DNA from 3 places in the Terrisporobacter hibernicus genome. Region 2 is predicted to be linked to each of the others. Evidence: a T-box and tRNA genes for the amino acid it is inferred to sense, from the RefSeq annotation. Region 2 holds a T-box; the other regions hold tRNA genes.
What was found. A T-box is a leader RNA that pairs with one kind of tRNA and senses whether it is charged. The one in region 2 lies ahead of ileS (isoleucine--tRNA ligase), so its partner is inferred to be a tRNA-Ile.
Positions count from the first base shown of each region.

Region 1: it encodes a tRNA-Ile, which carries the amino acid that the T-box ahead of ileS (isoleucine--tRNA ligase) is inferred to sense. The anticodon was not compared.
Region 3: it encodes a tRNA-Ile, which carries the amino acid that the T-box ahead of ileS (isoleucine--tRNA ligase) is inferred to sense. The anticodon was not compared.

Region 1 covers NZ_CP081135.1:1,990,026-1,993,268, forward strand. The annotation lists rRNA gene rrf (5S ribosomal RNA) at 1-71, shown strand, start outside; tRNA gene JW646_RS09865 (tRNA-Asn) at 77-151, shown strand; tRNA gene JW646_RS09870 (tRNA-Glu) at 174-248, shown strand; tRNA gene JW646_RS09875 (tRNA-Val) at 253-328, shown strand; tRNA gene JW646_RS09880 (tRNA-Asp) at 345-421, shown strand; tRNA gene JW646_RS09885 (tRNA-Thr) at 439-513, shown strand; tRNA gene JW646_RS09890 (tRNA-Tyr) at 523-607, shown strand; tRNA gene JW646_RS09895 (tRNA-Gly) at 619-692, shown strand; tRNA gene JW646_RS09900 (tRNA-Arg) at 703-779, shown strand; tRNA gene JW646_RS09905 (tRNA-Gln) at 785-860, shown strand; tRNA gene JW646_RS09910 (tRNA-Lys) at 870-945, shown strand; tRNA gene JW646_RS09915 (tRNA-Ser) at 953-1,041, shown strand; tRNA gene JW646_RS09920 (tRNA-Ser) at 1,049-1,141, shown strand; tRNA gene JW646_RS09925 (tRNA-Pro) at 1,149-1,225, shown strand; tRNA gene JW646_RS09930 (tRNA-Ile) at 1,235-1,311, shown strand; tRNA gene JW646_RS09935 (tRNA-Trp) at 1,322-1,397, shown strand; tRNA gene JW646_RS09940 (tRNA-Pro) at 1,434-1,510, shown strand; tRNA gene JW646_RS09945 (tRNA-Ile) at 1,517-1,593, shown strand; tRNA gene JW646_RS09950 (tRNA-Phe) at 1,597-1,672, shown strand; rRNA gene JW646_RS09955 (16S ribosomal RNA) at 1,796-3,243, shown strand, end outside.
Region 2 covers NZ_CP081135.1:2,942,281-2,945,523, forward strand. The annotation lists gene JW646_RS14220 (YlmH family RNA-binding protein) at 1-563, shown strand, start outside; gene JW646_RS14225 (DivIVA domain-containing protein) at 575-1,117, shown strand; T-box leader at 1,193-1,418, shown strand; gene ileS (isoleucine--tRNA ligase) at 1,569-3,243, shown strand, end outside.
Region 3 covers NZ_CP081135.1:1,846,551-1,849,793, reverse strand. The annotation lists tRNA gene JW646_RS09110 (tRNA-Phe) at 1-9, shown strand, start outside; tRNA gene JW646_RS09105 (tRNA-Met) at 24-100, shown strand; tRNA gene JW646_RS09100 (tRNA-Ile) at 123-199, shown strand; tRNA gene JW646_RS09095 (tRNA-Pro) at 211-287, shown strand; tRNA gene JW646_RS09090 (tRNA-His) at 303-379, shown strand; tRNA gene JW646_RS09085 (tRNA-Lys) at 392-467, shown strand; tRNA gene JW646_RS09080 (tRNA-Cys) at 476-550, shown strand; tRNA gene JW646_RS09075 (tRNA-Asn) at 554-628, shown strand; tRNA gene JW646_RS09070 (tRNA-Leu) at 636-725, shown strand; tRNA gene JW646_RS09065 (tRNA-Glu) at 776-850, shown strand; tRNA gene JW646_RS09060 (tRNA-Gly) at 852-925, shown strand; tRNA gene JW646_RS09055 (tRNA-Val) at 940-1,015, shown strand; tRNA gene JW646_RS09050 (tRNA-Asp) at 1,031-1,107, shown strand; tRNA gene JW646_RS09045 (tRNA-Thr) at 1,123-1,197, shown strand; tRNA gene JW646_RS09040 (tRNA-Tyr) at 1,209-1,293, shown strand; tRNA gene JW646_RS09035 (tRNA-Leu) at 1,305-1,388, shown strand; tRNA gene JW646_RS09030 (tRNA-Arg) at 1,406-1,482, shown strand; tRNA gene JW646_RS09025 (tRNA-Gln) at 1,492-1,567, shown strand; tRNA gene JW646_RS09020 (tRNA-Ser) at 1,620-1,708, shown strand; tRNA gene JW646_RS09015 (tRNA-Phe) at 1,714-1,789, shown strand; tRNA gene JW646_RS09010 (tRNA-Met) at 1,804-1,880, shown strand; tRNA gene JW646_RS09005 (tRNA-Ile) at 1,904-1,980, shown strand; tRNA gene JW646_RS09000 (tRNA-Pro) at 1,991-2,067, shown strand; tRNA gene JW646_RS08995 (tRNA-His) at 2,103-2,179, shown strand; tRNA gene JW646_RS08990 (tRNA-Lys) at 2,192-2,267, shown strand; tRNA gene JW646_RS08985 (tRNA-Cys) at 2,277-2,351, shown strand; tRNA gene JW646_RS08980 (tRNA-Arg) at 2,361-2,437, shown strand; tRNA gene JW646_RS08975 (tRNA-Val) at 2,456-2,531, shown strand; gene JW646_RS08970 (hypothetical protein) at 2,665-3,078, shown strand.

The DNA.
Region 1 (3,243 bases), 950 kb from region 2:
CAGAAGTTAAGCTCTTGAGCGGCGATGGTACTTGGGGGGCGACTCCCTGGGAGAGTAGCACGTAGCCACGTGATGTTCCAAGGTAGCTCAACGGTGGAGCACTCGGCTGTTAACCGATAGGTTGAGGGTTCGAGTCCCTCCCTTGGAGCCAAAGAACAAAATTAAAATAATATGGCTCATTGGTCAAGCGGTTAAGACACCGCCCTTTCACGGCGGTAACAGGGGTTCGATTCCCCTATGAGTCACCATTACGGGACCATAGCTCAGCTGGGAGAGCACCTGCCTTACAAGCAGGGGGTCACAGGTTCGAGCCCTGTTGGTCCCACCATTAAACATATAAATGCGGCCTGGTAGTTCAGTTGGTTAGAATGCCAGCCTGTCACGCTGGAGGTCGAGGGTTCGAACCCCTTCCAGGTCGCCATAAATATTTAACACTATGCTGGTGTGGCTCAACGGTAGAGCAGCTGACTTGTAATCAGCAGGTTGTAGGTTCGATTCCTATCACCAGCTCCAAAATTCTTAGGAGGATTTCCCGAGCGGCCAAAGGGGGCAGACTGTAAATCTGTTAGCGATGCTTTCGGTGGTTCGAATCCACCATCCTCCACCAAAGAAATATATGCGGGTGTAGCTCAATGGTAGAGTTCCGGCCTTCCAAGCCGGCTGTGAGGGTTCGATCCCCTTCACCCGCTCCATTTAAAATATGGGTGCATAGCTCAGCTGGATAGAGCAACGCCCTTCTAAGGCGTGTGTCCGGGGTTCGAATCCCTGTGCGCTCACCATATACTGGGGATTAGCCAAGTCGGTAAGGCACATGACTTTGACTCATGCATGCGTAGGTTCGAGTCCTGCATCCCCAGCCATATAAACATGACTCATTAGCTCAGTCGGTAGAGCACTTGACTTTTAATCAAGGTGTCCGGAGTTCGAATCTCCGATGGGTCACCATTAACCTGGAGAGGTGTCCGAGTGGTTTAAGGAGCTGGTCTTGAAAACCAGTGATGCTTAACGGCACCGTGGGTTCGAATCCCACCCTCTCCGCCAAAAACATGGAGAAGTACTCAAGTGGCTCAAGAGGATCCCCTGCTAAGGGATTAGGCTGGATTAAACCGGTGCGAGGGTTCGAATCCCTCCTTCTCCGCCAGTTTTTACGAGGTGTAGCGCAGTTTGGTAGCGCACTTGGTTTGGGACCATGGGGCCGGGGGTTCGAGTCCCTTCACCTCGACCAGAATAATATGGACCATTAGCTCAGTTGGTTAGAGCGCCCGGCTCATAACCGGTAGGTCTGGGGTTCGAGTCCCTGATGGTCCACCATATTTAATATAGGGGTGTAGCTCAGTTGGTAGAGCGTCGGTCTCCAAAACCGTGCGCCGGGGGTTCGAGTCCCTCCACCCCTGCCAGAAAAATTTTAAAAAGTATTTTACTAATTTATACTTCGAGGTGTAGCGCAGTTTGGTAGCGCACTTGGTTTGGGACCATGGGGCCGGGGGTTCGAGTCCCTTCACCTCGACCAAAATTAGGGCCTATAGCTCAGGTGGTTAGAGCGCACGCCTGATAAGCGTGAGGTCGCTGGTTCGAGTCCAGCTAGGCCCACCATTTGCCCAGATAGCTCAGTCGGTAGAGCAGGGGACTGAAAATCCCCGTGTCGGTGGTTCGATTCCGCCTCTGGGCACCACAAAGAACTTTGAAAATTAAACAGTAGGTTAACAATAAATTAATTCTTAAAGAATTAAACTGAAACAACAAACAAACCAAGCCAGATATTCAGATAATGATTAGTCTGAGCAATGGACAACTTTTTTATGAGAGTTTGATCCTGGCTCAGGATGAACGCTGGCGGCGTGCCTAACACATGCAAGTCGAGCGATTTACTTCGGTAAAGAGCGGCGGACGGGTGAGTAACGCGTGGGTAACCTGCCTCATACACATGGATAACATACCGAAAGGTATGCTAATACAGGATAATATAAGAGATTCACATGGATTTCTTATCAAAGCTCCGGCGGTATGAGATGGACCCGCGTCTGATTAGCTAGTTGGTAAGGTAATGGCTTACCAAGGCGACGATCAGTAGCCGACCTGAGAGGGTGATCGGCCACATTGGAACTGAGACACGGTCCAAACTCCTACGGGAGGCAGCAGTGGGGAATATTGCACAATGGGCGAAAGCCTGATGCAGCAACGCCGCGTGAGTGATGAAGGCCTTCGGGTCGTAAAACTCTGTCCTCAAGGAAGATAATGACGGTACTTGAGGAGGAAGCCCCGGCTAACTACGTGCCAGCAGCCGCGGTAATACGTAGGGGCTAGCGTTATCCGGATTTACTGGGCGTAAAGGGTGCGTAGGTGGTTTTTAAGTCAGGAGTGAAAGGCTACGGCTCAACCGTAGTAAGCTCTTGAAACTGGAAAACTTGAGTGCAGGAGAGGAAAGTGGAATTCCTAGTGTAGCGGTGAAATGCGTAGATATTAGGAGGAACACCAGTAGCGAAGGCGGCTTTCTGGACTGTAACTGACACTGAGGCACGAAAGCGTGGGGAGCAAACAGGATTAGATACCCTGGTAGTCCACGCCGTAAACGATGAGTACTAGGTGTCGGGGTTACCCCTCGGTGCCGCAGCTAACGCATTAAGTACTCCGCCTGGGGAGTACGCTCGCAAGAGTGAAACTCAAAGGAATTGACGGGGACCCGCACAAGTAGCGGAGCATGTGGTTTAATTCGAAGCAACGCGAAGAACCTTACCTAAGCTTGACATCCTTTTGACCGATGCCTAATCGCATTTTTCCTTCGGGGACAGAAGTGACAGGTGGTGCATGGTTGTCGTCAGCTCGTGTCGTGAGATGTTGGGTTAAGTCCCGCAACGAGCGCAACCCTTGCCTTTAGTTGCCAGCATTAAGTTGGGCACTCTAGAGGGACTGCCAGGGATAACCTGGAGGAAGGTGGGGATGACGTCAAATCATCATGCCCCTTATGCTTAGGGCTACACACGTGCTACAATGGGTGGTACAGAGGGCAGCCAAGTCGTGAGGCCGAGCTAATCCCTTAAAGCCATTCTCAGTTCGGATTGTAGGCTGAAACTCGCCTACATGAAGCTGGAGTTACTAGTAATCGCAGATCAGAATGCTGCGGTGAATGCGTTCCCGGGTCTTGTACACACCGCCCGTCACACCACGGAAGTTGGGGGCGCCCGAAGCCACTTAGCTAACCCTTTTGGGAAGCGAGTGTCGAAGGTGAAATCAATAACTGGGGTG
Region 2 (3,243 bases):
TATTTATTTATCCATTTTACATGGACTATGAAGATATAAATGAAACCTTGAGATTTATACAAATTGAAGGAAATTTTAAATTTAAATCAATCAGTCATAAAGATTATCTGGGTTCTTTGTTAAGTCTAGGTATAAAGAGAGAAAAAATTGGAGATATAATTATACATGAGAACTTTTGTCAGGTAATAGTTACATTTGATATATGTGATTTCATTTTAATGAACTTAGAAAAGGTTGCTAGGAATAATGTAAAATTGAAAGAAATTTCTAGGAAAGAGGTTGTTTACAATCCACCTAATTATAAAGAAATTAACTTTACAGTTTCTTCTAGTAGAATAGATTGTATAATAAGTGGTTTATATAATATATCAAGGCAAGAAAGTGCTAAGTTAATAAGTAATGAAAAAGTTCAGGTAAATTATGAAAAGATCACATCTTGTTCAAAAGAAATAAAATCAGAGTCTTTAATATCTGTCAGGGGAAAAGGGCGATCACAAATAAATAATATTGGCAGTTTAACAAAAAAGGGAAAAGTAAAAGTTCAAGGAAAATTATTATTGTAGGAGGAAAATATATGATAACTCCAATGGACATAGAAAATAAAGAGTTTAAAAAGGGATTTAGAGGATACCATGAAGATGAGGTTGATGAATTCTTAGATAAAGTAAAAGAAGATTTTGAAAATCTATATAGAGAAAATTTAGATTTAAAAGAAAAAATTAAATTATATCAAGAACAAGTGAGCAGATATAAAACTATAGAGAAAACTTTAAATGATACTTTAATTACTGCTCAAACGGCAGCTAAAGATACTTGTGATGCTGCAAATAAGAAGGCAAAAATAATAGTAGAAGATGCTGAACTAAAATCTAAACAAATTATAGAAAATTGTAAAGAAAGAATAGTAGTCTTAACAAAAGAGTATGATGATTTAGTTAAAGAGTTTAAAATTTTTAGAAATAAATTCAAGTCTTTAATTCAAGATGAAATGACAAACATAGACGAGATATTTTTTAATGTAGATGAGCACTGTAATGAATCATTCAATATGATTGATTTGCCTGAAGATGATAATAGCATTTTAGCAGAGGATGAAGTTGCGTCATCAATGGAATAATAAAAATGTTTAAATAATAATTATGTTGACTGAAAAGAGAAGTTATTGTATACTTTAAGAATATAATTATATATTAAAAAAGCAATGATGGAGAGAGTAAACTTTTGGATATTTTACAGAGAGTTGGATAAGCTGAGAACCAATGTATTGAATAAAGTTGAAGATCACTCTGGAGCTGCAGGCTGAAAGATTTTAATTGATTAAGCTGTGCCGGTTAGTGCCGTTAAACTATAGAGTGTTATATATACTTTTAAGTGTATGTAGAACTAGGGTGGTAACGCGATTTCAACTCGTCCCTTTTATTAGGGGACGGGTTTTTTTATATTCAAAATACCATATTTTTAATTAAACTAACCGAAGTTATAAATATTCGAATTGGCATTTAAGTCAATAAAAATGGGAATAATTATATTTTATACTAAATAAATGATTAAGAAAGGGTGAACTTAACATGGCAAAATTTAAGCCGCTAGTGGATTCTTCAGTAAAAGATGCTGAGAGTCAAGTGTCAGAATATTGGAAACAAATAGATATACTAGAAAAAACATTAGAAAAAGGACAAAATGATCCTAGCTTTGTATTCTATGAAGGTCCTCCAACAGCAAATGGTAACCCAGGGATACACCATGTTGTTGCTAGAACTTTAAAGGACTGGGTTTGTAGATATAAAACAATGAGTGGATATCAAGTTAAAAGAAAAGCTGGATGGGATACTCATGGTTTACCAGTAGAACTTCAAGTTGAAAAAGAATTAGGTTTAACTAATAAACAACAGATAGAAGAATATGGAATAGCTGAGTTCAATAAAAAATGTAGAGAGTCAGTATTTACTTACGAAAGTAAATGGAGAAACATGACTGAAAGAATGGCTTATGAAGTTGATTTAGATAATCCATACATAACATTAGATAATAACTATATAGAATCAGTTTGGTGGATATTAGATAAATTCAATAAAGAAGGATATATGTATGAAGGACATAAAATACTTCCATACTGTCCAAGATGTGGAACAGGTCTCGCTTCACATGAGGTTGCTCAAGGATATAAAGAAGTTAAAACTAATACAGTTGTAGCTAAGTTCAAAAGGAAAGATGCTGAAAATGAATATTTCTTAGCTTGGACAACTACTCCTTGGACTCTACCTTCAAATGTTGCATTAACAGTAAATGGACAAGTAGATTATTTAAAAGTTAAAAAAGATGATGAAATATACTATGTTTCAAAACCTTTAGCTAATAAAGTTTTAGGAGAAGGAACTTATGAAATATTAGAAGAAATGAAAGGTGCTGACTTAGAGGGCGTTGAATATGAACAATTAATGCCATTTGTAACTACTGATGAAAAAGCATTTTTCATAACTTTAGGTGATTATGTAACAACTGAAGATGGTACAGGTATAGTTCATACTGCTCCAGCATTTGGAGAAGATGACTATAACTTAGGAAGAAAATACAACTTACCAGTACTTCAACCTGTTGATGAAAGTGGTAAATTCACAGCTACTCCATGGGAAGGCAAATTTGTTATGGAAGACGGTTTAGACGTTGAAATAATAAAATGGTTAGCAAAAGAAAATAAATTATTCTCAAAAATAAAAGTAGAGCATAATTACCCACACTGTTGGAGATGTCAAACTCCACTTGTATACTACGCAAAACCAAGCTGGTATATAGAAATGACAAAACTAAAAGATAAATTAATAGAAAATAATAATGGTGTTAACTGGTATCCAAAATTCGTTGGTGAAGGAAGATTTGGTAACTGGTTAGAAAACTTAAATGACTGGGCAGTATCAAGAACAAGATACTGGGGTACTCCACTTAATGTATGGAGATGTGAATGCGGTAATAAACAGTCAGTAGGATCTAGAGAAGAATTAGCTGCTAAAGCAATAGAAAATATAGACCCAAAAACTGTAGAACTTCATAGACCTTATGTTGATGATATACATTTAAAATGTGAATGTTGTGGTAAACCAATGACAAGAGTAACAGAAGTTATAGATTGTTGGTTTGATAGTGGTGCAATGCCATTTGCTCAACATCACTACCCATTTGAAAATAAAGAAAACTTTGATCAATTATTCCCTGCAGATTATATATGTGAAGGGATAGATCAAACTA
Region 3 (3,243 bases), 1.1 Mb from region 2:
TGGGCACCATATTTAAATATTGTGGCGGTATAGCTTAGTTGGCTAGAGCGTTCGGTTCATACCCGAAAGGTCACAGGTTCGACTCCTGTTACCGCTACCATTTAAATTTTAATAATAAACGTGGACCATTAGCTCAGTTGGTTAGAGCGCCCGGCTCATAACCGGTAGGTCTGGGGTTCGAGTCCCTGATGGTCCACCACTTTTTTAGTTCGAGGTGTAGCGCAGTTTGGTAGCGCACTTGGTTTGGGACCATGGGGCCGGGGGTTCGAGTCCCTTCACCTCGACCACTTTTATCAATTATGGTGGGTATAGCTCAGTTGGTTAGAGCGCCAGATTGTGGCTCTGGAGGCCGTGAGTTCGAATCTCATTATCCACCCCATAAAAAATATATGACTCATTAGCTCAGTCGGTAGAGCACTTGACTTTTAATCAAGGTGTCCGGAGTTCGAATCTCCGATGGGTCACCACTAAATATGGCGACATGACCAAGTGGCTAAGGTAGAGGACTGCAACTCCTTCATCCCCAGTTCGAATCTGGGTGTCGCCTCCATATTCCAAGGTAGCTCAACGGTGGAGCACTCGGCTGTTAACCGATAGGCTGAGGGTTCGAGTCCCTCCCTTGGAGCCAAGAAAGTGCCGAAGTGGCGGAACTGGCAGACGCACAGGACTTAAAATCCTGCGAAACTTATACTTTCGTACCGGTTCGATTCCGGTCTTCGGCACCAATTTTGCGAGACAAATGAGTAAGCGCAAAAAAAGTAAATGACATATGAATGGCTCATTGGTCAAGCGGTCAAGACACCGCCCTTTCACGGCGGTAACAGGGGTTCGATTCCCCTATGAGTCACCATGCGGGTGTAGCTCAATGGTAGAGTTCCGGCCTTCCAAGCCGGCTGTGAGGGTTCGATCCCCTTCACCCGCTCCATTTAAATTTATCCCGGGACCATAGCTCAGCTGGGAGAGCACCTGCCTTACAAGCAGGGGGTCACAGGTTCGAGCCCTGTTGGTCCCACCATAAAAACATAAACGCGGCCTGGTAGTTCAGTTGGTTAGAATGCCAGCCTGTCACGCTGGAGGTCGAGGGTTCGAACCCCTTCCAGGTCGCCATTTGATTTTATCTAAGCTGGTGTGGCTCAACGGTAGAGCAGCTGACTTGTAATCAGCAGGTTGTAGGTTCGATTCCTATCACCAGCTCCATTTATATATGCGGAGGATTTCCCGAGTGGCCAAAGGGGGCAGACTGTAAATCTGTTAGCTGTGCTTTCGGTGGTTCGAATCCACCATCCTCCACCAACTTAAAGTACGCGGATGTGGCGGAATTGGCAGACGCACTAGACTTAGGATCTAGCGCCATTGGCGTGGGGGTTCGACTCCCTTCATCCGCACCACTTTTATTTTATAATGTGGGTGCATAGCTCAGCTGGATAGAGCAACGCCCTTCTAAGGCGTGTGTCCGGGGTTCGAATCCCTGTGCGCTCACCACTTATATATTGGGGATTAGCCAAGTCGGTAAGGCACATGACTTTGACTCATGCATGCGTAGGTTCGAGTCCTGCATCCCCAGCCATATTAAATTAGCAACTTAGTGCTCACTAGATAGAGCATAAAGGAAACTATAAGGAGAGGTGTCCGAGTGGTTTAAGGAGCTGGTCTTGAAAACCAGTGATGCTTAACGGCACCGTGGGTTCGAATCCCACCCTCTCCGCCAATAGCGCCCAGATAGCTCAGTCGGTAGAGCAGGGGACTGAAAATCCCCGTGTCGGTGGTTCGATTCCGCCTCTGGGCACCATATTTAAATATTGTGGCGGTATAGCTTAGTTGGCTAGAGCGTTCGGTTCATACCCGAAAGGTCACAGGTTCGACTCCTGTTACCGCTACCATTTGAATTTTAATAATATAACGTGGACCATTAGCTCAGTTGGTTAGAGCGCCCGGCTCATAACCGGTAGGTCTGGGGTTCGAGTCCCTGATGGTCCACCACTTTTTAGTTCGAGGTGTAGCGCAGTTTGGTAGCGCACTTGGTTTGGGACCATGGGGCCGGGGGTTCGAGTCCCTTCACCTCGACCATCAACTAAAAAATAAAACTAGTGCATTAGATTATGGTGGGTATAGCTCAGTTGGTTAGAGCGCCAGATTGTGGCTCTGGAGGCCGTGAGTTCGAATCTCATTATCCACCCCATAAAAAACATATGACTCATTAGCTCAGTCGGTAGAGCACTTGACTTTTAATCAAGGTGTCCGGAGTTCGAATCTCCGATGGGTCACCAATATAAAAAGGCGACATGACCAAGTGGCTAAGGTAGAGGACTGCAACTCCTTCATCCCCAGTTCGAATCTGGGTGTCGCCTCCATTTAAACATGCGCCTATAGCTCAACTGGATAGAGTGTCTGACTACGAATCAGAAGGTTGGGGGTTCGAGTCCCTCTGGGCGCACCACTTATTAATAAAAATCCCGGGACCATAGCTCAGCTGGGAGAGCACCTGCCTTACAAGCAGGGGGTCACAGGTTCGAGCCCTGTTGGTCCCACCAATTATCCTCTAGTTAACAAACTAGAGGTTTTTTAATATATAAAATAAGTTATAAATATTATTGCTTTAATAAAAAATAAAATTAATTAAAAAAATAGAGATCTTTTATATAAAAAATTAAGGAAGGTGTTATTATGTATATTATATTTGGAGAAGAAATAGTAGATAGTGAAGAAATAAAGAAAATAATTGAAGAAAATAGTAATTTTAAAGTAGATAGAGATATGTGCAAGGGAACAAAAAGAGAAGATGTTGTAGCATATCAACTAAGTATACCAGTAAAAGTATTAAATGAAAAATTAGATAAAGATTATGACTTAGATGAAATGAGCGAAGAAGATTTATTTGAAGAATATATAAATTTATCAGAAGAAATGTCTATATCACTACAAGATTTTATGCCAAAGCACTCTTTAGTAAACTCTATATCTTACAAATGGGATAATTCATCGGACGTAGTTAAAACAGTATTTACTATGGCATATATAGGATTAGGTCAATTAAAGTTAAATGATGTATCTAGAAGACTACTAAATGAGTTAGACTAGAAATACTTTTGGCAGTTTTTAAATAAATAGAACAAAATATAAATGGTTTGATAAGTACCAAAATTCAAAGTAATGAAATAATGCATAAATTAATATAATAAGTAAGATAAATCCATGTTTATTAATATAAAATAAATATGGATTTATTTTTTTATAAGTGAATAT